DNA from 2 places in the Pseudomonas sp. 2FE genome. Region 2 is predicted to be linked to the other one. Evidence: riboswitches for the same ligand, from Rfam matches in the RefSeq annotation. Region 2 holds a riboswitch; the other holds the start of a gene.
What was found. Region 2 has a riboswitch for cobalamin ahead of cobG (precorrin-3B synthase). Riboswitches for the same ligand answer to the same signal wherever they lie in the genome.

Region 1: it holds a riboswitch for cobalamin, as region 2 does, so the genes downstream of both, cobO (cob(I)yrinic acid a,c-diamide adenosyltransferase) here and cobG (precorrin-3B synthase) in region 2, are expected to answer to the same signal.

Annotation. Positions count from the first base shown of each region.
Region 1 is NZ_SCMO01000001.1:259,398-274,669, reverse strand. Features, by position in the region: gene cobT (nicotinate-nucleotide--dimethylbenzimidazole phosphoribosyltransferase) at 1-293, opposite strand, end outside; gene cobU (bifunctional adenosylcobinamide kinase/adenosylcobinamide-phosphate guanylyltransferase) at 290-811, opposite strand; gene FFS12_RS01345 (cobyric acid synthase) at 825-2,276, opposite strand; gene cobD (threonine-phosphate decarboxylase CobD) at 2,273-3,301, opposite strand; gene cbiB (adenosylcobinamide-phosphate synthase CbiB) at 3,294-4,247, opposite strand; gene bluB (5,6-dimethylbenzimidazole synthase) at 4,244-4,909, opposite strand; gene FFS12_RS01325 (cobyrinate a,c-diamide synthase) at 4,923-6,227, opposite strand; gene cobO (cob(I)yrinic acid a,c-diamide adenosyltransferase) at 6,340-6,951, opposite strand; cobalamin riboswitch at 7,233-7,489, opposite strand; tRNA gene FFS12_RS01315 (tRNA-Ala) at 7,766-7,841, opposite strand; gene FFS12_RS01310 (O-methyltransferase) at 7,971-8,633, opposite strand; gene FFS12_RS01305 (C40 family peptidase) at 8,680-9,192, opposite strand; gene FFS12_RS01300 (C40 family peptidase) at 9,288-9,878, opposite strand; gene FFS12_RS01295 (NAD-dependent deacylase) at 9,943-10,710, opposite strand; gene FFS12_RS01290 (DNA-3-methyladenine glycosylase I) at 10,755-11,426, opposite strand; gene ttcA (tRNA 2-thiocytidine(32) synthetase TtcA) at 11,457-12,281, opposite strand; gene FFS12_RS01280 (DUF547 domain-containing protein) at 12,386-13,195, opposite strand; gene FFS12_RS01275 (DNA-J related domain-containing protein) at 13,287-13,883, shown strand; gene FFS12_RS01270 (Yip1 family protein) at 14,051-14,650, shown strand; gene FFS12_RS01265 (SprT family zinc-dependent metalloprotease) at 14,763-15,257, shown strand.
Region 2 is NZ_SCMO01000002.1:406,349-421,620, reverse strand. Features, by position in the region: gene FFS12_RS07030 (DUF47 family protein) at 1-1,359, shown strand, start outside; gene FFS12_RS07025 (PEP/pyruvate-binding domain-containing protein) at 1,356-2,975, shown strand; gene FFS12_RS07020 (arsenate reductase ArsC) at 3,178-3,591, shown strand; gene FFS12_RS07015 (hypothetical protein) at 3,930-4,154, shown strand; gene FFS12_RS07010 (CHAD domain-containing protein) at 4,198-4,971, opposite strand; partial or broken gene FFS12_RS20120 (ParA family protein) at 5,041-5,536, opposite strand; gene FFS12_RS07000 (TOBE domain-containing protein) at 5,681-6,466, shown strand; gene FFS12_RS06995 (cobalt-precorrin-6A reductase) at 6,527-7,246, opposite strand; gene FFS12_RS06990 (cobalt-precorrin-5B (C(1))-methyltransferase) at 7,243-8,355, opposite strand; gene cbiE (precorrin-6y C5,15-methyltransferase (decarboxylating) subunit CbiE) at 8,368-9,597, opposite strand; cobalamin riboswitch at 9,829-10,060, shown strand; gene cobG (precorrin-3B synthase) at 10,152-11,540, shown strand; gene FFS12_RS06975 (precorrin-8X methylmutase) at 11,533-12,159, shown strand; gene FFS12_RS06970 (precorrin-2 C(20)-methyltransferase) at 12,156-12,905, shown strand; gene cobJ (precorrin-3B C(17)-methyltransferase) at 13,082-14,737, shown strand; gene FFS12_RS06960 (AI-2E family transporter) at 14,903-15,272, shown strand, end outside.

The DNA.
Region 1 (15,272 bases), on a different contig from region 2:
CTGATGGCCGCGCCGCCGGTCACGAAGTTGCGCAGCATCTGCCCGGTGACCGCTTGCGGATAGGCCGAAACACCCTCGGCCACCACGCCGTGATCGGCGGCGAAAATCGCGATCCACAGGCTATCAACCCTGGGCCGCTCGCGCCCCTGCATGCCGGCCAGGTCAATCGCCACCTGCTCCAGTTGGCCGAGGGAACCGGCCGGCTTGGTCAATTGCTGCTGGCGCGCCAGAGCCTTGGTGCTGGCGATAGCATCCAGCGGCTGACAGGGTGCAGCCCACCAGGACAGACTCATAACGGCACTCCTTTGAGAATCATGGGTAAACCGGCCACGCTGAAAATCACCCGTTGGCAGCGCTCGGCCAGGGCCTGATGCAGCCAGCCCGCTTCATCGACATAACGGCGGGTCAGTTCGCCCAGCGGCACCACACCGAGGCCGGTCTCATTGCTGACCAGGATGATCCGCCCCGGCAGTTGCTCGATACCGTTCAGCAGCGCCTCACGCTCGGCCGCCAGCCGCGCCGGCTCATCCAGCATCAGCAGATTGGTCAGCCAGAGCGTCAGGCAGTCGACCAGCAGACACCGGTCCTCGGCGGCGTTTTCCGCCAACACGCGGGCCAGTGCCAGCGGCTCCTCGATCAGCCCCCAGTGCAACGGGCGACGTTCGCGGTGGTGCCGGATACGCGCACTCATCTCGCCGTCATGGGCTTGCGAGGTGGCGATATAGGTCACAGGCCCGCCGCTCTCTGCCGCCAGGCGCTCGGCCAAACGACTCTTGCCGGAGCGCGCGCCGCCCAAAATAAGTTCAATCATGTAGAGACCTTAGCTACAGCTCACAGAGTTCGCGCAACCGCGCACAGTCCAGATGTTTCTCGACCAGATCGGCCAGCCGCTCGAGATCGCGCTCGCGCAGGGCGTGGTAATCGACCGGCTGCACGTCGCGCAAGCCGGCCCAGCGCAGCAAGGCACTGCAGGCTGCCGGCGTTTCGAACAGGCCGTGCAGGTAGGTGCCGAGAATCTGCCCGTCCACACTCTGCGCGCCATCGTTGCGGCCATCGGTCAGGCGCACCGCGGCAAGATCCAGCGCCGGCCCGCTAGTGACGCCGGCATGGATTTCGTAACCGCTCATCGGCGCATCCTCCAGGCACAAATGGCCCTGGACATTGCGCAGCTGTTTTTCCGCGGCCAGCACGGTGTCGAACTCCAGCAGGCCGAAACCCGGGCTGGAGCCCGCCGCGCCTTCCAGCCCGAGCGGGTCGTGCAGATTGCGGCCGAGCATCTGCAAGCCGCCGCAAATCCCCAGCAGTTTGCCGCCATAGCGCAGATGCCGTTGCAGCGTCTCTTCCCAGCCGTTGGCACGCAGAAACACCAGATCGGCTCGCACGCTTTTCGAACCGGGCAGGATGATCAGATCCGCCGCCGGAATCGGCTGCCCCGGCGCAACGAACTGCAAATCGACCTGCGGATGCAGGCGCAGCGGGTCGAAGTCGGTGTGGTTGCTGATCCGCGGCAGCACCGGCACCACCACCTTCAGCACCCGCTCGGCCTTGGGCGTCTGGCGGCGGTCGATGGCGTCTTCGGCTTCCAGATGCAGATCGCCGAGGTACGGCAGCACGCCGAGCACCGGCTTGCCGGTCCGCTGTTCGAGCCAGTCGAGGCCCGGTTGCAGCAGGCTCAAGGCACCGCGAAAACGATTGATGACGAAACCCTGGACCCGTGCCTGCTCGCTTGCGGACAGCAGCTCCAGGGTGCCGACCAGGTGCGCGAATACGCCACCCCGGTCGATATCGGCAATCAGGATCACCGGGCAATCCACCGCTTCGGCGAAGCCCATATTGGCGATGTCGCCAGCCCGCAGGTTGATCTCCGCCGGCGAGCCGGCGCCCTCCACCATTACCACCTGGTAAGCGTCACTCAGGCGTCGATGAGATTGCAGCACCGCCTGCAGCGCGACCTTTTTGTAGTCGTGATAGGCCGCCGCCTCCATGCTGCTGATGGCGCGGCCATGGATGATCACCTGCGCGCCCGTGTCGCTGTTGGGCTTCAGCAGCACCGGGTTCATATCGGTGTGCGGCGCCAGACCACAAGCCTGTGCCTGCACCGCCTGGGCGCGACCTATTTCGCCGCCGTCGGCCGTCACCGCGCTGTTGAGCGCCATATTCTGCGGCTTGAACGGCACCACCACGACGCCCTGGCGTTGCAACCAGCGACACAGCGCGGCGACCAGGGTGCTTTTACCGGCATCCGAGGTCGTGCCCTGGACCATTAAGGTACTCATGCAAACTCCTGCCGATAGGCCTGCAACGCTTGCTCGAGGCGGGCCCAGCCCGCTTCATCCGCCGGCAGGCCAAAACGCAGGCTGCTGCTTTGCACTTTTTCTACAAACTGCTGCACGAACAGCCTGACGAGGATGCCGCGCCGGCCGAGGAAGTCCTGCAACGCCTGCGCCTCGGCGCTCGGCAGCCATTGGAACAACGCACAACCACCGACAGGTGCAAAGCCATGGCGCCCGAGCAACCCGGCCAGACGCTCGCTGGCCTGGGCCGAGCGCTGACGCTGCAGCAGATGCCCGTCGCCATCGCGCAGGCAGGCTGCACCGAGCACCCGGGTCGGGCCATTGATAGTCCAGGGCCCGAGCTGTTCGGCGAGCGCCTGCAACAGTTCGTTTGGCGCCAGGACGAAACCAAGCCGGGCACCGGCCAGGCCGAAGAACTTGCCGAACGAGCGCAGCACGATCAGTCCATCTCGGCCGCTGCTGGCCGCCAGACTATGTTCCGGCGTGTTGTCCATAAAGGCCTCGTCGACCACCAACCAGCCACCCCGGCGGGCCAATCGCGCATGCCAGTCGAGCAGTTGCGTCCGTTCGATCAGCCGCCCGGTTGGATTGTTCGGATTGACCAGCACCAGCACGTCGAGTCCATCGACCCCCTCCAGATCCAGGAGCAGGTCCACCTCATCCTCGCCGAGCTCAAGGACGCTATGCCCGCCCTTGCGCCAGGCCTCGGCATGCTCGGCGTAACAGGGCGACAGCACGCCGACTTTGCCAGCGCGACGCAGGCGCGGCAGCATCTGGATCGCGGCTTGCGAGCCGGCCACCGGCAACAGCTGGGCGGCTCCATAATAGGCGCGGGCGGCGGCTTCCAGGCCGTCTTCGGTTTCCGGCAAACGGGCCCAGGCACGCAGCGGAATCGCCGGCACCGGCCAGGGCCAGGGCGCGATGCCGGTGGAGAGATCGAGCCAGTCGGCCTCGGCAATCCCGTACTGGCGCGCCGCCAGTTGCAAACGCCCGCCGTGTTCAAGCATAGAGCCGGCCTCCTACCAGCAAGATCAGCAGCCAGAGCAGCACCCCTCGGCGCACCAGGCTGACCGCCCGCTCGATAGTCTCCGCGCCGGCTGCCGGCCCTTCGCCCAGGCGCGGGCGCTGGTGCAACTCACCGTGGTAAACCGCCGGCCCGCCGAGTGCCACACCGAGCGCACCAGCACCGGCAGCCATCACCGGGCCGGCGTTGGGGCTGTCCCAGGTCGGCGCCTGAGTGCGCCAGCAGTGCAGTGCCAGCCGGGTTTTGCCGAGCAGGGCGTAAGTCAGCGCCACCAGCCGCGCGGGGAGGTAATTGAGTACGTCATCGATCCGCGCGGCGGCCCAGCCGAAGCGCTCGAAGCGCGCGTTGCGATAGCCCCACATGGCGTCCAGGGTATTGCTCAGGCGGTACAGCACCACGCCCGGCGCGCCGAGCAGCACGAACCAGAACAACGCGGCGTAGACCGCATCGCTGCCGTTCTCCAGCACCGATTCGGTGGCGGCGCGGGCGACGGCCTGGTGATCCAGCTCGGCGGTCTGCCGGCTGACCAGGTAACCGACGCGTTCGCGCGCCTGCGGCAGATCATCCTCGCGCAGCGCCCGGGCCACCGGCTCGGCATGCTCGGCCAGGCTCTTCAGGCCGATGGCCGCATACAGCGCCAGGACCTCGACCAGCCAGCCGACAGTGGGCAGCAGGCTCAACAGATAGGCCATCAGCGTCAGCGGCAATACCGCCAGCACCCAGGCCGTGACCCCATGGCTGCGCCAGCCGCGACCGATCTCCTGGTGATGCGGATCACCTTCTGCCGAAGGGGGCGCGAAGGGTCGGTTAAAGCGCCTCTCAAGTGCGTCAGCCAGGCGCCCAAAGGCCACCAGCGGGTGCCAGCGTTTCGGCTCACCCAACACGGCATCCAGCGCCACGCCGGCCACAGTCATCAGGGCGATGCTCATGCCCGCTCACCCCGCTGCCGCTCTTCCCACTGATTGTCGAACACCAGTTCGGCCAGCGGCCGGGGTGTGGCCCAGCCTTCCTGCTGCAACATCGGTACCGGGTAAAACTCCGGCACCGGGCCCAGGCAGAGCACCGCCACCGGTTTCGCCCCGGCCGGTAAATGGAGCAGCGCGGCCAGGGCCTCGGGGTCGAACAAGGACACCCAGCCCAGGCCCAGACCTTCCGCGCGAGCGGCGAGCCAGAGGTTCTGAATCGCGCAGGCGAGCGACGCCAGGTCCATTTCCGGCAAGGTGCGGCGACCGAACACATGCGCCTCGCGGCCGTCCATCAGGGCCATCACCAGCAACTCGGCGCAGTCGCGTATACCCTCGACCTTGAGCCGCATGAATTCATCCGAGCGCTGCTGCAAGGCCTCGGCCGTGCGCACCCGCTCCTCTTCCACCAGGCCATGAATAGCCTCACGCAAGCCTGGCCGGGTGATGCGGATAAACCGCCAAGGCTGCATCAAGCCGACGCTCGGCGCCTGATGCGCCGCCTCCAGCAGACGCGCCAGCAGTTCAGGCGCGACCTGGCCGCCACTGAAATGGCGCATGTCGCGGCGTTCGGCAATCGCGCGGTACACCGCCGCGCGCTCGGCTTCGCTGAACGCGTGCTGGCTCATGCAGTTGACTCGCTCATGGTAGGAACAGGGCCGCAGCCGCCTGGGGATTGGACGGCAGATAAAGGTGGATATAGGAAGCGGTCAGCCGGCCGATCCGGTAAACCGCCTCGGCCGTGCGCTTATAAGTCGGGCAGACGCCACGGGCCAGCGGCTCCAGGGCGCAGTCCAGCTCCGAATAGTGGTAGGTGTGGCCACGCAGGCGCCCTTCCGGCAATTCGATTTCCTGCAACGCCAGCGCCTTCAGGCGTTTGTGCATCAGCGCCTGGCCGGGCAGCAGACCGAGCAGCTCGCCACGCTCACCGTCTTTATCGGTCAGCGCCTTGAGCAGGTAGAGCATGCCGCCACACTCGGCGTGGATCGGTTTGCCGGCGGCGTGATGGGCATGAATCGCCGCGCTCATCGGCTGATTGGCCGCCAGCTGTTGCAGGTGCAGCTCGGGGTAGCCGCCGGGCAGATAGAGGCTGTCTACCTCGGGTATCTCGGCATCCTGCAGCGGCGAAAACTGAATCAGCTCGGCACCCAACTGGCGCAGCAGATCGAGGTTAGCCTGGTAGATAAAGGCGAACGAGGTGTCCCGCGCGACGCCGATGCGCACGCCGGCCAATAACGGCTCGATGGGCTGGCTCTCAAACAGCTCGGGCGCGGCAAAACTCACCGGCGCCGGCAAGCCGACGTCGGCACTCGCGGCCAGGGCATCGGCGGCGGCATCCAGACGGGCGTCCAGATCGGCCAGTTCTTCGGCCTGCACCAGCCCCAGGTGCCGGCTCGGTAGTTCGATCGCGGCGCTACGCGGCAAGGCGCCGTACCAATGAATGTGCTTGGGCAGGCAGTCACGCAATATCTCGCCATGGCGGATGCTGCCGGTGCGGTTGGCCAGCACCCCGGAGAACGGCAGATCGGCCTGGAAGGTGGCCATGCCGTGGGCCATGGCACCAAAGGTCTGGGCCATGCCGGAGCCGTCGATCAGCGCCATCACCGGCACGCCGAAATGCCGCGCCAGATCGGCGGCGGACGGTGTGCCATCGAACAGGCCCATGACCCCTTCGATCAGAATCAAGTCGGCCTCACCAGCGGCTTCCCAGAGCAGGCGACGGCTTTCCACCGCGCCGACCATCCACAGGTCGAGCTGATAGACCGGCGCGGCGCTGGCGCGGGCGAGGATCATCGGGTCGAGAAAGTCCGGCCCGCACTTGAACACCCGCACCCGCTTGCCCTGGCGCGTATGCAGCCGCGCCAGGGCGGCGGTGACGGTGGTCTTGCCCTGGCCGGAAGCCGGCGCGGCGATCAACAGGGCCGGGCATTGGCGTGCGGAGCTCATGCGCTCAAACCTCGTCCGTAGGGTGCATTCGACCGCAGGGCAATGCACCGCATGGCCTCCGGATGGTGGATTGCCGCGTTGCGGCGAATCCACCCTACTAAAGCCAGGCGCCTCAAAACTCCACCCCTTTCTGCGCCTTCACGCCGGACTTGAACGCATGCTTGAGCATGCCCATTTCGGTCACGGTGTCTGCCGCCTCGATCAAGCCGGGCGGCGCACCACGGCCGGTGGCGACCACGTGCTGCAACAGCGGGCGACCACCGATATCGGCCAGCACGGTGTCCAACGGCAAATAGCCATGCTTGAGCGCGATATTCAGCTCATCCAGCACCACCAGGCCGATCTCGGGGTCATTCAACAACTGCTTGGCCACCGCCCAGGCGGCGACGGCCTTGTCGATATCGCGCTGGCGATCCTGGGTGTCCCAGGTGTAACCCTCACCCATCACGTGGTAGCTGACTTCCTCGGGGAAGCGGCGGAAGAATCGCTCTTCGCCAGTGCTCGCCGCGCCTTTGATGAACTGCACCACGCCGACCTTCATGCCATGTCCCAACGCGCGGGCGACCATACCGAAGGCCGAGCTGCTTTTGCCTTTGCCATTGCCGGTGTGCACCAGCAACAGACCGTATTGGTCTTGCGCCTGGGCGATCTTTTCGTCGACCAGGGCCTTCTTGCGCTCCATCCGGGCCTTGTGGCGGGCGTCTCTTTCTGCTGACTCGCTCATCGTTTCACCTCAGAACCTTGCTGCACGTTGGAGGCTGCCCAAACACCGCTGGAAGCGCGAAAAGGGTGTAGAGACAGACTAGTCAGGAAAGAATGCCGCCCGGGACACGGCGGACAAAGTCTCGCCACCGCCGAACCAATAGCTGGCACCAGAAAGGACTTACTCATCGAGACAGGATCTCCACCACTCTCGCCCACAGGACTCAGGCTGGGTAAAGCTTGCGGAGAACAGCGGACGCACAGGCCGCAGCGCAGCCTACACGCCAGACAACGCCCTCCGCGATGCCGTGGACTGCGACAGGCCGGTCTCCGGGCTTACGAGCGGAACACCTTCGAGATGAGGCGTTCGCAAAACCGCACCTTCCCGTGCAGGGCACAGTGGCTAAAAGCGGCTTCTTGACTCGTCTACCGTTGCGGGGGCAGCGCCGGAATAGTTTTGCCTGACTGCTCATTAAATGAACAACTGCAAGAACGCACCGGCTTCCCTGTTTCACCCCGCCGGCACTAAGCCTGGGGGCACCTGAAGCAAGGCAGGCAGGTTAGAGGGTTGGCGGTGGAGCGTCAACGCGGCACTAAGGGTGAATATGGCCAGCTTGCAGCTGAACTCGGCATAGGTGCCGCCAAGCAGCGCACTTTGCCCGGCCGGTGGTGGCGGCCAAAGGCCTTATCCAGTCTTCAAATGCTCTGGCTAGGTGCCGGTGAAGTGTTGAGCTGGCCCGCTGGGTCTTGCACTTTTCCAATGCTCGCCTTGCAACAGCTAACTCAGACATAGCCAAACGAAAAGGCCGGACCCCATGGGTTCCGGCCTTTCGATTTGGTGGACCGAAGGAGGATCGAACTCCCGACCTCCACGTTGCGAACGTGGCGCTCTCCCAGCTGAGCTATCGGCCCTAAGACGGGCTGAATATAGCTCACCGGCTGCAGACTGGCGCTGGCAGGCGGACGCGGTCAAGCCTGTTCGAGTGAATCGTTGGAAAAAGCTGTTGGGGCGAACTCATGCGCCCAGGCCCTGCACAGCTGTCAGTGTTTACGGCAGAGGGTCAGACCATCGCCGATGGGCAGCAGAGACAAATCCAGGCGTTGGTCGTTTTTCAGGCGCCGGTTGAGGGCTTGGATAGCGCGGGTGTCGGCGCTGTCGGGCGCCTGTTCCAGGACTCGCCCACTCCACAGGGTGTTATCGAACAGGATCAAAGCGCCCGGCCGGGCCAGCACCAGGGCATGCTCCAGGTAAACCGGGTAGTTGGCCTTGTCGGCGTCGATAAAGATCAGATCGAAGGTTCCGCTCTGCCCTTCTCGCTCCAGCAGACCAAGGGTCTCCAGCGCCGGCGCCAGACGCAGGTCGATGCGTTCGTGCACTCCCGCCTGCTGCCAGTAGCGACGGGCGATGGCGTTGTAGTCGCCGGGCAGGTCGCAGCAAATCAGTTGGCCATCTTCCGGCATGGCGCTGGCCATACAGAGGGCGCTGTAGCCGGTGAAGGTGCCGATTTCCAGCAGGCGTTTGGCACCGATTAGCTTGACCAGCAGCGCCATGAATTGACCCTGCTCCGGGGCGATCTGCCAGCGCGCCATGGGCAAGGCTTGAGTTTCCTCGCGCAGGCACTTGAGCAGCGGCGTTTCACGCAGGGAGACCTCGAGCAGGTAGTTATACAGCGCGTCGTCGAGGTTCAGGGTACGGCCGGTCATGCGGCACTCCTATGTAAATGGGCGTGGGTAGATAGGCGCGTGCAGATCAGGGCGTGCGGGCGAGACGGGCCGGATTGAGCACCCGCTTGGCCTCCAGGTAGCTCTTCTGCCAGTAGGCAGTCGCCAGGCTATCCAAGCGCACGGTGCCGCCACTGGAGGGCGCGTGAACGAAACGCCCTTCCCCGACGTAAATACCCGCGTGGCTGACCTGACCGCCGCCATTGGTGGCGAAGAACAGCAGATCGCCGGTCTGCAACGCGTCACGCCGCACGCTCGGCGCACGCATGCCGATCATCTCGCGGGTTGAGCGCGGCAAGGCGATGCCGGCTGCATCCCGGTAGACGTAGCCGATCAGGCCGCTGCAATCGAAGCCGCTGTCTGGGGTATTGCCGCCGTAACGGTAAGGCGTGCCGACCAGCCCCAAGGCGCGCAACAGCACATCATCGGCGGCGCCACTGTGCTCGGTGGTGAAAACGCTTTCCGGAGGGGCGGTGTTGCTCGCGCAGGCAGTCAGCAGCGCGGCGAGTACGAGTAGGGCGAGACGGGCCGTGGCGGGCATAAGCGAGGCGGCTCTGATTCTTAGTGCGCTCTACTCTGCCGCGAGGTACGAGCGCGCGCAAGCTTTGCGCTTGCGCGCGCTGAACTCAATGGAGATTAAGGGTGCAGCGGATTGTGGCTAACCGAAGCCAGCGCCAAGGCGCGCTTGGCCTCGATGAAGGTACGGCTCCAGTATTTATCATCCAGGCTGTCCACCCGCACACCGCCGCTGCGGCTGCTGGAAGAATGGATGAACTGATCATCGCCGAGGTAGATGCCGGCGTGGCTGACCCGGCCACGGCCGTTGGTGCTGAAGAACAACAGATCGCCAGGCTCCAGCTCGGTACGCTCCACCAGCGGTGCATCGAGGTTGATCATTTCGCGGGTGGAGCGCGGCAGGCTCATACCGGCTTCTTCTTTGAACAGGTAACCGATAAAGCCGCTGCAATCGAAACCGGAAGACACCGAACTACCGCCGAAACGGTAGCGGGTGCCTACCAGCGACAGGCCGTGAGCCAGGATGCTGTCGGCAAAGGTCGGCAATTCGTAGGGTTTGTCTTGGGCGAAGTCCGGCAGCGGCTCGACAGTTTGCTCATCGGCAATCGGCTGGGGAGCTTCGGCGACCTGCGACTTCGGCGAGTAGCCGGCGCAAGCAACCAGGAAGACTGAGAGTGCGAGGGGCACGAGGGGTGCGAAGCGCTTTAGCATGGGCACGGCCGTGTCGAATTTTATGAAGCCGCGACTATGCCTTCCACAACCCTCACTTGCAAATTTAATTAGCCGGAATGTGACCCAGTAACTCCGGCAACACATCTAAGGCCCTACCCCGTAAATGCACATCCACCAGCCGGCTGAGGTCGCTGTGCATCGGGTTGATTTCGGCGGTGAAGCCGCCTGCGTGGCGGGTGCGCACGACCGGCTCGACTATATAGGGGAAGCTCGCCGTGGTCCCCACCGCCAGCACCACGTCGAAGCCTTTGCGCAGCTCGGCATAGAGCGTGTCGATGGCCAGCTCCGGCAGCAGTTCCTCGAACAGCACCACCGGCGGGCGCAGGATGCCACCGCACTGCGGGCATTTTGGCGGCAGCGGACGCTGTAGATGCTCTGCCAATTCAGCGCTCTCGGCGCCACAGGATTGGCAGAACAGCGGCGCCAGTTCGCCATGAATCTCGATCAGCCGCTCCACCGGACTACCCGCCGCGCGGTGGTAGCCGTCGATATTCTGCGTCAGCACCCAGCAGCCAGATTTGCGCCGTTGCAGTTCGGCGATAGCGTAATGACCGGCATTCGGTTTGGCTCCCAGGCAGGCCTTGCCCAGTTCGGCGAGGTATTTCCAGCACAGGGCAGGATCGCGTTGCAGCATCGGCCCAGAGAGCGCCGTCTCGATCGGCAGCCCTTCTTCGGTCACGCCGTTATACAAGCCGCCGAGACCGCGATAGGTCGGCAAGCCGGAGTCCGCGGAAAGGCCCGCACCGCTGATGATCAGGATGCGTTCGGCGCGCCGAAGCGCCTGAGCGACTCGCTGAATTGCAGTATCCATCGGGGCCTCCCTCACCCTCTAAGGGCGAATACCGAGTCTCGCGATCAATGATTGACCGTATGCGCCAACATCACCGAAAGCTGACACAGGGGCCGGCCGCTTTGGGCGTGCCACTGATTGAACGCGGCTTGCACGGCGGCAAGCTCCTTCAGGCTGGTGGGAGTCTTTTCGATGATCTCCTGCGCCTTCAGGGCCGCGACCATATCGTCAGTCGGAATGAAGGTGTCTTTGCCAACCATGCGCAGCAAGCGTGGCGCCGACAGCCCGCCGAGCTGGCCGCCATGTTTGGCCAGGTACTTCCACAGGCCGACGATATCGGTCACCGGCCAATCGGCGATCAGCGCGCCGAAACTGCCCTGCTGCTTCGCCACATCGAGGACAAACTGCGCGTTACGCGGCACGCTTTTCAGCTTGCCAAGGTGACGGATCAGCCGCGCGTCCTGCATCAGCCGCTCCAGATGCTCGCCGCCCATCAGCACGACTTTCTCGGGAGCGAAGCCGAAGAAAACCTCCTCGAAGGCCGGCCACTTGGCATCCACCAAGCTGTGTTTGAGGCCGGCGCGAAAGACCCGCAGGGCGATCAACGACAGGTAACGGTCATCAGCGATCTGGCGCAACTCGGCCGCCGACTTGGGGGTCGGCAGCCTGGCTTCCAACGCCGCCTTGGAGCCAAAGCGGTTGAGGCAATACTCATTGAGCCATTTATAGTCGCGCATGGGCTGCCCTGGCAGGGTTAATGCCGAGAATCACAGATTCATCACATCGACAAAGCGCGGTGTGGCGTTTTCATCGATGCGCAAACTGGTGAAGTCGAACAGATTGCGGTCGGCCAGCTGTGAGGGCATCACATTCTGCAGGGCGCGGAACATGATCTCGGTGCGGCCGGGCGTCTTGCGCTCCCACTCCAGCAGCATCTCCTTGACCACCTTGCGCTGCAGGTTCTCCTGCGAGCCGCAGAGGTTGCAGGGGATGATCGGGAACGCTTTGAGCTCGGAGTAGGCCTCGATGTCCTTCTCGCTGCAGTAGGCCAGCGGCCGAATCACCACGTTGCGCCCGTCGTCGGCACGCAGTTTCGGCGGCATGGCCTTGAGCGTGCCGCCGTAGAACATGTTGAGGAAGAAGGTCTCGAGAATGTCGTCGCGGTGGTGGCCGAGCGCCATTTTGGTCGCACCGATTTCATCGGCAAAGGTATAGAGGGTGCCACGGCGCAGACGGGAGCAGAGCGAGCAGGTGGTTTTGCCTTCCGGAATTTTTTCCATCACCACCGAATAGGTGTCTTTTTCGACTATGTGATAGTCGACGCCGAGGGCCTTGAGGTACTCCGGCAACACGTGCTCGGGGAAGCCCGGCTGCTTCTGATCCATATTGACCGCGACGATCTCGAACTTGATCGGCGCGACCTTCTGCAGATGCAGCAGGACGTCGAGCATGGTGTAGCTGTCCTTGCCGCCGGACAGGCAGACCATGACCTTGTCGCCGTCTTCGATCATGTTGAAGTCGGTAACGGCCTCGCCAGCCAGGCGGCGCAAGCGTTTCTGCAGTTTGCTTTGATTAACCGAAAGAGTGCCCATGGTGCGCTGAAGTCCGGGGGTTTACGAAAAGGGGTGGCGAAAACCGGCTATTTTACGCAGAAAGCGCCAATAGCCCTACCCTACTTGTCTTCAGGGCTGCGTCTTCAGGGCTGGTTGAGATTCCAGTCATAGCGATAGCGGGGTTTGCCGGTAAAGGCTTGCAACTGCTGCGCCAAGGCTGGGTTAGCGTAATGGATGAGGTGCGCGCGCAACCCCTCCTCGCCACCGAAGTCCTGCGGATACCAGTCATAAATCCTCGACAGCACCCATTTGCCGTCCTCAAAAGCCACCCCCCGCGGGTGGTTGATATAGGCCCGCGCACCCGCCTCCAGCAGGCGCTCGCTGTTCTGCGCGCTATAGGTCTCGGCCGCCAGATTGGGACAGCCGAGGCTGGCGCAATTGAGTGCGTAGTGCAGACGCGGGTCGCGCCAGAGCGGACGAAGAATGCGATGTTCGATGTCGTTGAGACTGAGCTTATAGCCGGCGACCTCGGTGACGGCCTTATCCCAGGGGCCGAACTGATACCAGGCGCCGAGACTGGTAATCGAATCCACCGGATAATTCTTGAGCACCTGCTGCACGATCAGCGCGTTATACAGATTGAGCCAATAGGCCAACTGCTCGGCACGGGTAAATTGCCGCGGATCGAGGGCGCTCAGTTGCTCGACGTACACATCCAGCAGGCGGCGATGGCGGCGATCCACATGGGCGTAGTCGAAACGCGCAATGCCACTCGGATGCTGGCTGTTCAGGTAGCGCGTCAGCAATTCCTGCCAGGCGCTGTGGTCGATATGCGCGGCGCGGCTTTCGTTGCTGACATCCCACACCGCCCAGCGCTCGGCCGCCGGCGCAGCGCTCACAGAACCCGCGAGCAGGATCAGAAAAATAGCGGTCAGCTGGCGCAACAGGCGCATAAACATCCTCCGACTCATGCAGGTGGGACAAGGCGGCACTCCAGTGAGTTCCGCCCACAAACCCGCGCGGCCGCTGTGCTAGGCTCGGTCGATGAACTCCGAACTGAATCCCGCCCTCGACCTTGCCGAACAGTTGCTCGAACTGCTGCGCGAGGCACCCGATGGTTGCAGCGAATATCTGCTGATCCAACGGCTCAAAGCGCGTCACTCGACACATATCCCGCACCTGGCACTGACCGACAAGCTGGTGCTGTTTCGCACCCACTTTCTGCTGTTCAACGCGCTCTACCAACTGCGCGAACGACTCTGGAATGAGCGAACCGCGCACCTGCTGATCAGCCCGTTGTGCGTGCAGTTACAACCCTATCAAGCGGGTAGCTCGGCACTCAGCGAACAGGATCCGCTGCGTGACTACTATCTGGATCTGCAACACCTGCGGGAAACCAGCGAAGACGACGTGGAGAAGCTGCTGACCAGCTTCTGGAAGCGCATGCAGGGCGGGGACGAAAAACGCGCCGCCTTGGAGTTGTTCGAGCTGGAGGAATCGAACGAGCCACTCAACCTCGGCGTTATCAAGCGCCGCTACCGACAACTGGTAAGCCAGCATCACCCGGATCGCGGCGGCAGCACGACGCGCCTGCAGTCGATCAACCTGGCGATGGAAATACTAGAGCGCTATTACAGCTGATATTTAGAGACGAATTTGCTCTAAACCCATGCCCCACGCGCCTTCCAGGCCAAGCCTATACTGCGACATACGGTCGCATAGGTTCGGCCCTGCACCCGGTGGCGCTACTCACGCGCGCCGGGCGCTACGCTGGGGGGCGACCGCTATAACAAGAGGAGGTGTTTGGCATGATCCATCACGTTTGGGGGCTCTTCACGCATCCTGATCAAGAGTGGCAAGAAATTCGTGGCGAAGAGGAAAGTATCAGCCACATGTATCTCACCCACGTCCTGATTCTCGCGGCTATTCCGGCTATTTCGGCTTATATCGGTACCACCCAGGTTGGCTGGACAGTCGGCGGCGGCGCACCCGTTATGCTGACCGAAGGCAGTGCCCTGTGGATGACGCTCATGACCTACCTGGCCATGCTCGCCGGCGTTGCGGTGATGGGCGCTTTTATCAACTGGATGGCCCGGACTTACGACGCCAGCCCAAGTATGGCGCAATGTGTCGTGTTCGCCGCGTACACCGCCACGCCACTGTTTATCGGTGGTCTTGCGGCGCTCTACCCTAGCCTCTGGCTCGCCATGTTCGTCGGCACGGCGGCGGTCTGCTACACGGCCTACCTACTCTATGTCGGCATCCCGGCCTTTATGAACATCCCCAAGGACGAAGGCTTCATGTTCTCCAGCTCGGTGCTGGCGGTCGGCCTGGTGGTGCTGGTGGCGATGATCGCGATGTCGGTGATCTTCTGGGGCCTCGGCGTTGGACCTGTCTACACCAGTTAAGAATCTTTCATTCATTAAGCAGACCCGAAACCGCCGTTTGGCGGTTTCGTCATTTTAGGGCTGCTGGCCGCGACGCGCTTGGGCATAATTCCGCCTGCATTTGGAGGACCCGATGCCCGAACAGCTCAATGCTCGTGTCGAAGCTTGTTACCAGCAGGCCGAGGCTTTTTTCAAGCGCCGCTTTACCCGCCCCGTGGTCAGCCTCAAGTTACGGGGGCAAAAAGCCGGAGTGGCGCACCTGGACGAAAACCTGCTGCGCTTCAACCCGCAACTGTACCGCGAAAACAGCGAAGACTTCCTCAAGCAAACCGTGGCCCACGAAGTCGCGCATATGATCGCGCGCGAGATGTTCGGCTCACGCATCCAACCCCATGGCGAGGAGTGGCAATTGATCATGCGCGGGGTCTACGAGCTGCCGCCCAATCGCTGTCACGCCTACGCCATCAAACGCCGCACCGCGACCCGCTACCTCTACAACTGCCGGTGCCCGGATCACGACTTCCCCTTCTCCGCGCAACGGCATGCACTGGTCAGCAAGGGCCGTCGCTATTTCTGCCGGCGTTGCCGGGCGACCTTGGTATTCAGCGGACAGCAGCGCCAGGAATAGGCGTACTGCCTTCGG
Region 2 (15,272 bases):
TCCTTCATGCGCGGACTCAATCGCACCCGTGCCCTCAAGCTGAACCATCCCGGGCTCGATACGGCCGCCACCCGCGATGGCGAACGCCTGCTGCTGCAGAACGACATCGGCGCCAACGACGCGCACGTACTCGTGGCCCAAGTGGAAGGGATGCGCATCACCTTGACCTATTCCGACCTGCACCGCCAGCGCTTCGCCTTCTTCCAGTCCATGCTGGCCGAGGTCGGCGCTAGCTGGTCCGTGCCGGAAACGCGCACCACGGCCGGTCTCAATGCGGGCGAGGCCTATCACGTCGGCACCGCAACCTTCGAGTGCGAAGACGAGGATGCGCTGCAGCGCGTGCTCGAAGGCATTGGTTCGCGCATCGTGTTCCTGATCGACTGGAACCGCGCCCGTAAACGTCTGCTGCAGTTCGTCAGCAAGGCCGATGCGGTGGCGGTCCTCACCGAAACTGCCCGCCGCGAGGTGGGCCACATGGCCTGGCTGGTGGCCGGTGGCGAACAACTGATCAACGGTGCCATGCAGGCCCTGGGCGCGGACTACTTCCACATCGGCGACCATCTCGACCAGGTGATGGGGCCGGTGCAGGCGAAGGAGTTCCTCGTCGAGGTGCTGGTACTCTCCAGCCAAGCGATACAGCAGCACCAGCCGCTCGCGCTGATCGCGGACGATACGAGGCTGCTGCTGGTACGTCATATGCGTCGCCTCCGCGACGAATTCGATCTGTTGACCGAACATGCGGCGTACTGCCACGCGCTTGCCGAGGGCGTGCGTGATGCCCTCGCACACGGACACGAACGCGACAAGAAGGCTGCGCGCAAGCTGGCCGAGCGTGCCAAGGAATGGGAGCACCAGGCCGACCTGCTGGTGATGAGCTCGCGCGTCCGCGCCGAGCGCCATCCGCGCTGGCTACCCTTCACCCGCCTGATCGAGCGTGCCGACGATGTGGCCGATTGCCTGGAGGAGTCGGCTTTCCTGTTGTCGCTAGTCGCCGATGACCACCACCAGGGCTGGCGGGGTGAAGTGCACCAGGTGATGCAGCTACTGGCCGATGAGGTCCTCGCGGCCACGCAGGACCACGTCAAGGCGCTCGCCATCGCCTGCACGCTCGGGGAGGAGAGTAGCGGGGAGGACCACGAGGAATTCGTGGCTGCGTTGTGGCGAGTACTCAATGCCGAGCGCCAGTGCGACATCCTGCTGCGCGACGTCCGGCGTGCGCTATCAGAGCACGTCTCCGATGCGGCGACACTGAACCTGAGCACGGAATTCGCTGCCGCACTCGAGCTTGCCACCGACGCGCTGCTCGCCACCGGTTACGGCCTGCGCAAGCTCGCGTTCAGCCGCGTGGGGGGCGTATGAACCCGCGACTCGATCCCGTGCAAGCGGCGGCCGCAGAGAACGCGCTCAGGCTGATCCATCTCATCGGCGGCGGCACGGCGCTGCCCGCGGCTGCGACCCCGGCAGCCTTGGGGTTCAAGGCCTGGAGCCTCGCCCGCATGGCCGCACTGGGCCTTCCCGTGCCGCCGGCCTTCGTTCTCGGCACGGGTTGGTGCGGGCGGGCTGAGGTCGGCCCCCAGCTCTGGCAGGGGGCACTGCAGGAACTGGAGCGTTTTACCGGCCTCGGACTCGGCAATACGCGACACCCCTTACTGCTGTCGGTGCGCTCGGGCGCAGCGGTTTCCATGCCGGGGATGATGGAGACGCTGCTCAACATTGGTCTCACCGACGCGACCCTGCCCGGCTTGGTGCGGCTCACCGGGCATCCCCGCCTCACCTGGGATGCCTACCGCCGCCTGATTGCGGGGTATGGCGAGGTGGTCGCCGGCATCGATGCGCAGCATTTCGAGGCGGACCTCGATGCGGTACGTGCCGATAGCGACGAACGCGAACTCGATTTCTCCGCGCTGCGGGAGGTGGCGAACCGCCATCAGGCCACCTATGCGCGGGAGGCCGGCGAGGCTTTCCCGCAGGATGCGCAGGTGCAACTGCGCGAGGCGATCGCCGCCGTCTTCGCCTCCTGGCACAGCGACAAGGCACACGCCTATCGTGAGCTGCACGGCCTGCCGCACTCGATGGGGACGGCAGTGACGGTGCAGCGGATGGTGTTCGGCAATGCCGGCGGGATGTCCGGATCGGGCGTAGGCTTTACCCGCAACCCTATTAGTGGCGAGCCCGTGCCCTGGGTCGACTTCCTCTTCAATGCCCAGGGTGAAGACGTTGTCAGCGGCCGGCGAAGTGCACAAGGGCACGACGAGCTGGCAGCCGTTGCGCCACAGGTCTGGGACTCACTGCTGCGCGCCACCGTGCAACTCGAGCGGGCCTTCGGCGACATGCAGGACTTCGAATTCACCGTGCAGGATGGCCAGCTTTACCTCCTGCAGACGAGAGGCGGCAAGCGCACGCCACAGGCGGCGGCGCGCATTGCGCTCGATCTCTGCGATCAGGGGGTGATCACCCAGGAAGTCGCGCTTGCAAGGACGCGGACGCTCGATGCACAGGCGCTCGTGCTGCGCGTGGTGGCCGCCGAGGATGGCAAGACTCTCGCACCGCTTGCCCATGCGGCCAGTGCGGCCAGCGGCGTGGTGTGTGGCGAGATCGCCCTGGACGAGGCGCGAGTGCGGGAGCGCAAGGCTGCCGGCGCCACCGTGGTGCTGGTACGCCGCGATGCCGAGACGCGCGACATCGCCGCCCTCGATCTGGCCGACGGTTTGCTGACCCAGCGGGGCGCGCGCACCTCGCACGCTGCTGTGGTGGCGCGCCAGCTCGGCAAGGTGTGCCTGGTCGGCTGCGAAAGCCTGGCGATCAACGAGTTGGAGCGCGTCCTGTCCATCGGCGGCCTGGATCTGAGGGAGGGCGATCCAATCACGCTCGACGGCAACGAAGGCGTGCTCTACGCCGGCACGACACGGGTGGAGGAGCGGATTCCGCAAGAACTGCTTGACCGTCTCGATAGGCTGCGCAGCTCGCACGGCTGAACGTGCAACGCGCAAGCCGCCGGCAGCGAATGCAGTCGGCTCAAGTGACTTGATGATCAATCTGCGCAAGATCCATTGTAGAGCGAAGACAGACGGGAGCCTTTCATCGGCCTGAAATGCCGCTGTCAGAAAGCTCGGTTGAAATGGAAAGTGCCTTTGTTTCGACAACTAAACAAACAGGCTGGACGAGGTAAAAGTAGCTATGGCTGACAAATTCCGTGTTCTGTTCGTCTGCGCACACAATGATGTTCGTTCCCTGATGGCGGAAGCGCTGCTTCGGCATACCGACGCCGAACACTTCGAAGCCCTCAGCGCCGGCATTGCGGCCGGTGAGGTGGATCCACGCACGCTCGAGTCCCTCGATCATATCGGCATCGCCACGACCGGCCTGCGGAGCAAGGCCATCGATGAGTTCGAGGGGCAGCAGTTCGATTACGTGGTCACTCTCTGCGACAAGTCGTCCGGGGAGGCTGCGCGGATGCCGGCCTCCGGAGAAGTGATGGTGTGGAACTTCGAGGATCCGGTTACCAGCGAAAGACATGACCCCTTTCGTCATGCCCTGCAGGAGATTCACGATCGCGTCAAAATGTTCGCCACTGTGAAGACCAGGCACTGACGCTCCTATAAACCCGAAGCAGACATTGCTGGACACTGCTCAGTAAGCTCCTTGCAGAATTAACAGGAGCATTCCTTTTATTCACGACAGGCCCGGTCGCAGGGATGTGCCGATCGAACTTATGGCCACGAGTAAGTGATCTCTATTGGCCGAAATTGGGCACTCGGCCCCGCCAGAAAGGGGGAGATAGTGCATCAACAAATCGCTTATTCCTAATCGCTCTGAAATAGACAGAAATCGCCTGAGAGCACCGATCTAGAGGCCTCTAAAGGTGTTGGCCCGCATCATGATGGCGAGCTATCATCAACACCTTTGTAAGGTTTCCCGGGACTCTGCTGATGAACGTCGAGATAGAAGAAGTACAGGGCACGGCTGGCTGGGTGGTAAAGCTGGACACCTGCACTGTAAGTTTCCGCAGCCAGGCTGAGGCAGAAGCTTATGCCGAGCGGCTGCAGGCTCGACTCGATGCGCCTCACGCCCTGCCGGCAAGCTGCAGTGAAGTGTTAACCGAGTTGTCATTATCTGGCAGCACTTCGCAAGCAACACTTGAGTCGCTTCAGTAGGTATTTACTTGCTTTGTCTGGCTGCCACTCAAGGCGGCCTTTTTTACGCCTGCTGATTCTTCGCCAGCAACTCTGCAAGCTGGAACAACTCCACCTCGGCACTCATAAGAGCCGCGGTAGCCGCTACCTGCCATTTATGCTGTAGCGCTTGAAGGTCTTCCTCCAGTCTCGCCTTGAGGCACCATTGATAATGATCATGCCAAGCGCCCAGTGCAGTCTGCACAACCTTGAGCGAAGCTGCTGCCTCCGCGGATATTGGAGAAAGCTGAGGATAGGCATCGGTTGCGTAACGTGTGCGCTTGACCAAAATCCGTAGCTGGTGCCGATCGCATTGAGGGTCTGTCAGTGCGGCTTTCAATCGCTCCACCTGCTTGTGCAAGCGCTTGGCAATCTTCTTCTTGATCCAGCGTAATTCATCGTCACGCTCAGCAACACGAAAGGCTGATGGCCATTCATCCAGTCGGGAAAAGAGCTGATTGATCGTCGAGCTTTCCACGATGCTGCCATAGCTGGACTGCAGGATAGCCTTCCGGGCATTGGCCTGTTGTGTGAGCCCCTGCCGTTCAAGCTCATCGATCAACACTTCAAGATCACGCACTGGGGTAGTCAGTTTGCCAACCTCGGCAGCTGCTTCATTGAGAAGCGCTACTGCGCCGATCCGGCGTAATGGTCGCAACAGACTTCTCATGCGCCGCAGATTGATCCGCAAGTCATGCAGAGCCTCGCTATCTGTCCTGGCCTCTATGCGAGCGTAGGCATGGTAGAGCGCTGTCTCAAGCACCAAAACCTGGGCAACGATTGCATCTACGAATGACATCCGACGTTCCAAACACAGCTATGGAGAAATCAGATTAGCCGAGGAAACCTGGGTCATTTGAGCCACACATCAGGGAGATGTCGCCAGTCTACGGCGACTGGGGCAGTCAGGCTGCCAGGCCTTTACCTCCAGGAAGCTATATAACTCCACGAACTGCTGGGTCAGCTTGTGCGTAGGGCCAGGTAGATCAACGGCATGCAAGCCTGATGTGACTCATGCATTCTCACCGAGCTTATGAGGTACACCTGTATCACCGCTAGCGCCTCGGCAATCAACTCATCGAGAAGTATTTGTGGTAACGAGGCGCGAGGTTGGAATTGGTTGACGACAATGCCTTCAACTTCCAAGTTCTCATCGTGATCCCCCTGGATTTCCTCAATTTCCCCGAGCACGGCATAGCGTGTCTGGCGAGAAAAGCTGGCGCAGTCGAAAGGGATCAGGCAGCGGTCAGCGGCTATCAGCGCCGAGATGCTGTAGAAGTCGAGGCCCGAGTATCCAGGTAAATCCGCTCGTAATCCTCGTCCAGCTTATCCAGAAGCTTGCTCAGCTTTTGGGCCCGGTTTTTTATGCCCGCGCGTTGCCTAGCATGCAGCGGATTGAGCGAATACAGTGCGTGGCGGTTGATCGGATGCTAGGCGTTCAAGCATCGCGAAGTCAGTATGAAGGCCAGTGGTAAGATGCCAGCGGGACCACTACTCGCAGACATACGATGAAGCTGGAAGGGCGTTTCTGGATCACGCACAACGGCAAAGACCTTGCCGGGGAAAGACGCATCGCCTTGCTGGCGCGGATCGACAGCACGGGCTCGATCAGCCAGGCAGCGAAAGCCGTGGGCGTGAGTTACAAGTTTGCCTGGGACTCTGTCGATGCCATGAATGCCGCCGCCGGCAGCCCACTGGTCGAACGCAGTGCCGGTGGCAAGGGTGGCGGCGGGACCCGCTTGACGCCGGCTGGCCATGCCTTGATCGAAGCCTTCCACCGCTATGAGCGAGAGCATCGGCTTTTTCTCCAGCGCTTAGGTGAGGATGCCGGGATCTCATCCTTCCTAGAGATCATGGAACGCTTGCGCATGAAGACCAGTGCGCGCAACCAGCTGTTCGGCAAGGTCAGCGCGATCCAGCGCGGCGAGGTCAACGACCGGGTCGAGTTCCATTTAGACAGCGGCGATCGCTTGTGCGCGTCGATCACGCACGACAGCACCGAACGTCTCGGACTCAAGGAAGGGGATGCCGTCTACGCCCTGATAAAAGCCTCTTGGGTCCTGTTGGTTGACTCCGACTTCACCCCCAGTGAGCCAACGGACAACTTGCTGCATGGCGAAGTCCGACAGGCCACCCGAGGGAGCGCGGAAACCGCGGTGGCGATTGAACTGCCGGGCGGCGCGTACATTGCCGCGGTGCTGAGCAATGCACATGCCGATGACCTTGAGCTCTGCAGCGGCAAGCCGGTAGCGGCCCTTATCAAGGCGGCCCATATCATTCTGGGCAGGTTTTAGCGCGGCTCGGTCCTTGGCCACGATCCTAGCGTTCAACCGCCCTCTGCGCGGGCTGATGATCTAGGCGGGCGAAAGCGCGCTGAGCAGGCTCTGCGGGTCGCTGAATTCGCGGTCGACCGGCGGCAACTGCGGCCGGCGCAGCACCAGCACCGGCAGGCCCAGCTCCCGCGCCACTTGCAGTTTGGGTTCGGTGGCCTGGCTGCCGCTGTTCTTGCTGATCAGCACATCGCTGCGCAGCCGGGCGAACAGTTCGCGCTCGCCTGCCAGGCTGAACGGGCCGCGCGCACCTATCACCTCGGCGCGTGGGTTGCCGGGCAGGGATTGCAGGCAGCGCACGCTCCAGTGTTGCGCCTCGGGGATCTCGTGCAGGTGCTCCAGCGGCTCGCGGCCGAGGGTGAACAGCGGACGGTGAAAGCCCTTCAGCGCTTCGATCAGCCCGGCCCAGTCCGCCACTTCGCGCCAGTCGTCGCCGGCTTGCGCCTGCCAGCCGGGGCGGCGCAAGGCCCAGCAGGGAATGCCGGCCAGGCGCGCGGCCGTGGCGGCGTTCCGGCTGATCTGCGCGGCGTAGGGATGGGTGGCGTCCAGCAGCAAGCCGATGCCGGCCTCGGCGATAAAACGCGCCAGCCCTGCGGCGCCGCCGAAGCCACCGACGCGCACCCGGCAGGTCAGGTCGTCCGGCACCCGGCCCAGCCCCGCGAGGCTGTAGAGGTGCTCGGGGCCCAACTGGCGGGCGATGGCCAGGGCTTCGGTGATGCCGCCGAGCAGGAGGATGCGGCTCATGGTTGCTCGAGCGCCGTGCCGACGCCTGCTTGTCCCACGATCCGGCCCTGGCGGTCGATGGCGAACACCTCCAGCGCCACCTGCGCCGGCACTTTGCTGCGGGCGAAGTCGAGGGCCTGCCTGCAGACCGCATCGCCCAGGGCAAACCCCGCGGCGCTGGCCAGCGCCAAGGCTTGTTGGCTGGTGTTGGCGGCGCGCATGGCGTACTGCAACTCGGCGCCGGCGCCCAGCTCGCCGGCCCAGTCGGCCAGTTGCGGCAGGTCGATACTGGAATGCCGACTGTGCAGGTCCAGGTGACCGCCGGCCAGCTTGCTGATCTTGCCGAAACCGCCGCACAGGCTGAGTTTATCCACCGGCGCCTGGCGCAGATGCTTGAGCACCGCACCGACGAAGTCGCCCATCTCGATCAGGGCCGTGTCCGGCAGGTGGTAGTAGGCGCGCATGGCGTCTTCGCTGGCGTTGCCGGTGCAGGCGGCCAGGTGCTGGAAGCCGTTGGCGCGGGCGACGTCGATGCCCTGGTGGATCGAGGCGATATAGGCGGCGCAGGAGAACGGCCGGACTATGCCGCTGGTGCCGAGAATCGACAGCCCGCCGAGAATCCCCAGCCGCGGGTTCATGGTTTTCAGCGCCAGCGCCTCGCCGTTCTCCACCCCGATCGCCACCTCGAAGCCGCCGGCATAGCCTCGCTCGGCGGCGAGTTGGGTCAGATGGCTAGTCATCATCTGCCGTGGCACCGGGTTGATCGCCGGCTCGCCCACCGCCAGGGTCAAGCCGGGTTTGGTGACCGTGCCGACGCCCGGCCCGGCCTGGAAACGCACGCCGGGCTCGGCGCTCAGGCGCACACGGGCGAACACCAGGGCGCCGTGAGTCACGTCCGGGTCGTCGCCGGCATCCTTCAGGGTGCCGGCTTCGGCGCCCTCCTCGAACAAGCGGCAAAACTCCAAACGCATCAACACCTGTTTGCCCTTGGGCAGGACGATTTCCACCGCATCGCTGGCCGAACCAGCGAGCAACAGGCGCGCGGCGGCCAGGCTGGTGGCCGTGGCACAACTGCCGGTGGTGTAGCCGCTGCGCAGGGGCGCAGGCTGTTCGGGGGTTTCGTCGCGCATGCCGTCAGCCGTTCATCCTAGACACTCCACATCCTCACGCAGCGGCTTGCTCACCTCAAGCAGCGTGATGGGCAATGCCGCGCGCCAGGTGTCGAAATCGCCGAGAGGCTGAGCCTGGGCCACGCTGATGCGAGTCAACTCGCCGCCATGGACCGCCCGCCAGGCCACCAGGGTCGCCTCGCTCTGCAGGGTCACCGCATTCGCCACCAGCCGGCCGCCGGGGCGCAACTGGGCCCAGCAGCTTTCCAGCACACCGGGCAGCGTGACACCGCCACCGATGAAGATTGCATCGGCTGGCGGCAAGCCGTTCAAGGCCTCGGGCGCGCTGCCGGCGACCAGTTGCAGCCCGGGCACGCCAAGGGCCTCGCGGTTCTGCGCGATCAAGGCCTGGCGCCCGGCGTTGGCCTCGATGGCGATGGCACGACAGCTGGGATGGGCGCGCATCCACTCGATGCCGATGGAGCCGCAGCCGGCGCCGACATCCCAGAGCAGTTCGCCCGGCGCCGGGGCCAAGCGCGCCAGGGTGATGGCGCGGACATCGCGTTTGGTCAGTTGGCCGTCATGGGCGAAGGCCGTGTCCGCCAGGCCCGGGGTCAGCGGCAGGCGGCGCGCCGTCAGCGCGGCCAGGCAGTCGACCGCCACCAGGTTGAGCGCCGCCGTGCTGGCCAGGCTCCAGCCCTGCGCCGTGCCGTCGATGCAGCGCTCCAGCGGGCCGCCCAGGTGCTCGAACACCCGCAGGCGGCTGGCGCCGAAACCACGCTCAGCGAGCAGCGCGGCGATGGCGGCGGGGCTGCTGCCGTCATTGCTCAGCACCAGCAGGCGCGCGCCGGGGTGGATCTGGGTATGCAGGGCGGCTAGCGGGCGGGCCATCACCGACAGACAAGCCACGTCCTGCAGGGGCCAGCCGAGCCGCGCGGCCGCGAGGGAGAAGGACGACGGCGCCGGCAGCACCAGCAGCTCAGCGGCCGGCAACCGCCGCGCCAGGCTGGCGCCGACGCCGAACAACATGGGATCGCCGCTGGCCAGCACGCAGACCGGCGTACCGCGCGCCGCCAACACGGGTGTCAACGCGAAGGGGCTCGGCCAGGCTTGGCGTTGCCCGCGCAGGCAAGCAGGCAGCAGATCCAGCTGGCGCTGTCCACCGAACACCACCGAGGCTTCCAGCAGCGCCCGCCGTGCCGGTTTGCCGAGCCCGCTGAAGCCGTCTTCCCCGATCCCCACCACCGTCAACCAAGGCGACATCCGCAACTCCTCACTGGCATTTGCTGCACACCCCGCCAGCATCCGACGAGGAGGCGTTTCCCAGGAACCTGTCAGGCTCCAAAGGCCGGGCAAAGCAGGCATAATAGCGCGTTCGTCGGTGCCCTAAAGTAAGTTCAAGATCTCGCGAGCTAAGGCCAGACAAGGCGAAATTGGCTGAAGAAGCGGAGTTGACTGTAGTCAATGAGCATTCTAAAGACGATTTCAACGCCGTATGGCCGACGCGCAGCAGATCGCCAACAGAAAGAAAGGGCCGAAGAGGGAACACGGAAAAACCGTGGCTGCCCCCGCAACTGTATGCAGTGAGTTCGAGCGCCCCTCCGCCACTGGTTCACACCGGGAAGGCCGCGCCGGATGTCGAGCCCTGTGGATAACCCCTCTAAGGTGTTATCCACAGGGCTTGCAACTGCCAGCCAGGAGACCTGCCGCCGAACTTGGTCGCGTGTGCAAGCATCGGACGGGGTGTGCCGATGTCGTGGAGAGTTCCCTGCGGGGAGCGCTCGCCCGGTCACCGCGACAGCCGATCGGGTGACCCTTTGAACGACAGCGCGCCGCAGTCTCACGAACTGCCCCACGAATTGCCCAGCGAGCCACGCCCTTCGGCGTGCCCCGGACTGCTGCGCATAGTGCAGGCTCGCGACGGCGGCATCTGCCGGATCAAGCTGCCAGCCGGTCGCTTGCGGGCCAGCCAGGCCTTGGCCGTGGCGGCTGCTGCGCAGGAGCACGGCAGCGGTGTAATCGAGGCGACCAACCGCGCCAATCTGCAGATTCGCGGGGTGCGCGTCGGCCAGGAAGATGCCCTGATCGCCAGCCTGCTGGCCGCCGGCCTCGGCCCCAGCAGCCCAGGCGCCGATGATGTGCGCAACCTGATGGTCAGCCCGGCCGCCGGCCTAGACCCGGCCGCCCTGCTAGATGTCAGCCCCCTGGCCGAACAGTTGCTGGCTACCTTGCAGGACAATCCCTCGTTGCACCGGTTGTCGGCGAAGTTCGCCCTGCTGCTGGATGGCGGCGAACGCCTGGCCATGCTCGAACATCCCCACGACCTGTGGCTGAGTGCCCTGCAGGGCGGCGGCCGGCCGCTGTTCGCCTTCGGTCTGGCCGGTTGCCCACCCCTGCCCGGCAGCCCGGACACGGCCCTCGCCGCCGTCACTCTGGCGCAGGTGCCGGCGCTGGTGTTGGCGTGCCTGGAGCTGTTCCTCGAACTGGCCGGCCCCGAGCACAGCCGCATGCGCCAGCTGCTGGCGGAACTGCCGGCGCAGGCCTTCCTCCAGCGTCTACAGGCTCGGCTGGACTTCCCCTTGCAGCAAGACGCAGCGCTGCGTCAGTGGCGCCGCCCGGCGGCCGAGGCCTGGGCGCACCTGGGTCTGCAGCCGCAGCTGCAGCCTGGACTGCTGCAAGTCGGCGCAGCACCGCCGCTCGGCCGCCTGCACGTGCAGCAGCTGATCGAACTGGCGCGGCTGACGCAGCAGTTCGGCGACGCCAGCCTGCGCCTGACGCCCTGGCAAAGCCTGTTGCTGCCGAATATCCGCCAAGCCGACGGCCCGACGCTACTGCGCGCCTTGGGCGAACTCGGCCTGGTCTGCGATCCCCTGCAGCCGCTGGCCCGCATCATCGCCTGCAGCGGCTCGGCCGGCTGCGGCAAAGGCCTGGCCGCGACCAAGGCGGATGCCCTGGCCCTGGCTGCACGCCTGGCCGGCAGCGCGCCTCTGCCCGGCCTGCACCTGAGTGGCTGCCCGCGCTCCTGCGCCGCCGCCCATGATTCACCGCTGACCCTGCTGGCTGTCGCCGACGGGCGTTATGACCTCTACCAACGCGATGCGGCGGTGCCCGGCTTCGGCCGACCGCTGGCGCGCCATCTGACCATTACCGAGGCCGGCGACCTGCTGGCCGCGCTGCCTGACCCATGGAAACCGACCGATGATTGATTACATCCGCGATGGCCAGGAAATTTACCGCCAGTCCTTTTCCATCATCCGCGCCGAAGCCAAGTTGCAGGACATCCCCGCCGACCTGGAAAAACTCGCGGTGCGGCTGATCCATGCCTGCGGCATGGTCGATGTGGTCCAGGACCTGCGCTTCTCGCCGGGTGCCGGCAGCGCCGGGCGCCAAGCCCTGGCCGCCGGCGCGCCGATCCTCTGCGATGCGCGGATGGTTGCCGAAGGCGTGACCCGCGCACGCTTGCCGGCGAACAACCAGGTAATCTGCACCCTCAATGACGAAGGGGTGCCGGAAATGGCCCGCGAGTTCGGCAATACCCGCTCGGCGGTCGCGCTGGAGCACTGGCGCGAACACCTGGAAGGCAGTGTGGTGGTGATCGGCAATGCCCCGACCGCGCTCTTCTATCTGCTGGAGATGCTCGACGCCGGCGCGCCGAAACCGGCGCTGATCCTCGGCTTCCCGGTAGGCTTCGTCGGTGCCGCCGAGTCCAAGGAGATGCTCGCGGCCGACAGCCGTGGCGTGCCTTACGTCATAGTTCGCGGTCGCCGCGGCGGCAGCGCGATGGCCGCCGCCGCAGTCAACGCCCTGGCCACGGAGGTGGAATGATGAGTAGCAAAGGACGTCTGCTCGGCATCGGCGTGGGTCCCGGCGACCCCGAGCTGATCACCCTCAAGGCCTTGCGCCTGCTGCAGGCCGCCCCCGTGGTCGGCTACTTCGTGGCCAAGGCCAAGATCGCCAAGGGCCAGCACGGCAACGCCTTCGGCATCATCGCCGCACACCTTGGCAGCGAGCAGCAGACCCTGCCGATGGTCTACCCGGTGACCACCGAGAAGCTGGCGCCGCCGCTGTGCTACGAGGACATCATCAGCGACTTCTACGACACCTGCGCCGAACAGATCGCCGCGCACCTGGAAGCAGGCCGCGATGTGGCGGTGATCTGCGAAGGCGACCCGTTCTTCTACGGCTCCTACATGTACCTGCACGATCGCCTGGCCGGCCGCTATGCCGCCGAAGTGGTGCCCGGGGTCTGCTCCATGCTGGGTGGCGCGGCGGTGCTCGGTATTCCGCTGGTGTACCGCAACCAGAGCCTCTCGGTGCTCTCCGGGGTGTTGCCGGCGGACGATCTCAAGCAACGCCTGGCCGCTACCGACGCGGCGGTGGTGATGAAGCTCGGACGCAACTTCGACAAGGTTCGCGCCGTGCTCGAAGACCTCGGCCTGGCTGAACGGGCGCTCTACGTCGAGCGGGCAACCATGGACAACCAGCGCATAGTGCCGCTCGATCAGGTCGATCCGATGGCCTCGCCGTACTTTTCGCTGATTATCGTGCCGGGCGAAAAATGGCAGGCCTGATGACGCGCCCGATTTTGCTCCGCTCGCCCGCAACATGGTGACAAAAGCCTGAGTAGGGTGCGCCGCGCGCACCAACCGGCCTCGGTGCGCACGGCGCACCCTACGGATGTTCTCGCGACGCAGATGTTTCCCTGACCGCGTTGACGATCTACCCGACATTTAACTGGTACCCCAGCATGCATAACGCCCCGGCCATCGTCATTCTCGGCAACACCAGCCTGGCCACCGCACGCCGCATCCAGGCACTTTATCCACAGGCGGAGATCCACGGCCTGCGTGGCCGCGTCGAAGGCGTCGAGCAGCCCTACGACGACTTCGGTGACACCCTGCGCGAACTGTACCGCCGCGATACGCCGATCATCGCCCTGTGCGCCGCGGGCATCGTCATCCGCACCCTGGCGCCACTGCTGCAAAGCAAAGGCGCCGAGCCGCCGGTGTTGGCCGTGGCCGAGGATGGCAGCGCCGTGGTGCCGCTGCTCGGCGGCCTCGGCGGGGTCAACCGCATGGCCCGCGAAATCGCCGCCGCGCTGGACGTCGCGCCGGCCATCACCACCAGCGGCGAACTGCGCTTCGGCACCTGCCTGCTCAATCCGCCCGCCGGCTATGCGCTGGCCGATATCGAACAGGGCAAGCGCTTCGTCTCCGACCTGCTCGGCGGCGAGACGGTGCGCATCGAGGGCGACGCGCCGTGGCTGGCCAAGGCCAGGCTGCCGGTGGATGACCGGGCCGGACGGGTTATCCACATCAGCCCGGCGGATCGCCCCGCAAGCGGCACCGAGTTGCTGATCCACCCCCGCGTGGTCATGGCTCTGGTCGATTCGATGGAGGGCGATACCGCCGCCACGGTTCGCGCCGGCCTGACCGGCGCCGGCCTGGCGCCGCTTTCCCTGGCCTGCCTGCTAGCCCCGTGCGGACGGATGAGCGATGCCCAATTGCCCAGGGCCGCCGAAGCGCTCGGCGTACCGCTGCGCTTTATTGCCGACGACCCAGCGCTGCCCGCGCTGAACCAGCAAGTCGGCGGCATCCGCCTGTTCGTCTCGCCCGAGCCAGTCGACCCAGCCGCCATCGGCCAGGCCCGTGGCCGCTTGACCGTCGTCGGCCTTGGCCCTGGCGCCGCCGAATTCATGGTGCCGGCCGCCAAGCTGGCGTTGCAGCAGGCCGAGGATGTGCTCGGTTACGAGACCTACGTGAAGATGGCCGGGCCGTTCCGCCCGGAGCAGGTGCTGCATTGCAGCGACAACCGCGAAGAACTGCAGCGCGCCCGGCATGCCTTCGAGTTGGCCAGCAGCGGTCGCGCGGTGGTGGTGGTGTCGTCCGGCGACCCCGGGGTGTTCGCCATGGCGGCGGCGGTATTGGAAGCGCTGGAAGCCTCGAGCGATCCGCTCTGGCAGGCCGTCGACCTACAAATCTTCCCCGGCGTCTCCGCCGCCCTGGCGACTGCCGCACGGGCGGGCGCACCGCTGGGCCACGACTTCTGCATCCTGTCGCTGTCGGACAACCTCAAGCCCTGGGACATCATCGAACTGCGCCTCGAGCATGCGGCGGCGGCCGATTTGGCGCTGGCCTTCTACAACCCGATCTCCCGCGCCCGCCCCTGGCAACTGGGGCGCGCGCTGGAGATAGTCGCCGGCCATCGCAGCGGCGATACCCTTGTGGTGCTCGGTCGCGATATCGGCCGGCCGGGGGAAACCCTGACCCTCACCACCCTCGCCGAGCTGCGCCCGGAGCAGGTGGACATGCGCACCATGGTGATCATCGGCTCATCGACGACCCGACGCTTTCCCCGTCAGGATGGCGGCGCCTGGGTCTATACGCCGCGCTCTTATCCCTGAGGTCTGCAGGCTGTTTTTAGCTACTTGGCCGCAGCGGGCGGCCCAGCCACGGCATGACGGGCAAGCGGCGAGGTGCCGTGGCTTGCGGCTACCCTCCGCGGTTGAGCGGCTATGCTTGGGCTTACCGCCCCCATGCCTTTGCAGCGACCTGCCAGGAGATAATCGATGTTGCCCACGCCCACTGCCGAGAAGGCGCTGTCCCACGGCCTGCTCGATATATTGATTCGTGCCGGGCTGATCGCCGTGCTGGTGACTTTCTGCTTCCAGATCTTCCACCCCTTCCTCGACCTGATGCTCTGGTCGCTGATCCTGGCGATCACGATCTACCCGCTGCACTGCAAGCTCCTGGGCAAGCTGGGCAACAATGAAGGCCGCACCGCGACGCTGATCGTGCTGATCGCCCTCGCCATCCTCATGGTGCCGATCTACCTGTTAGGCACCTCGATGGCCGACTCGGTGGAGCAGGCCATGGCCATGGTCAAGAGCGGCGGCTTCCATATTCCGCTGCCGGCCGACTCGGTCGCCAGCTGGCCGC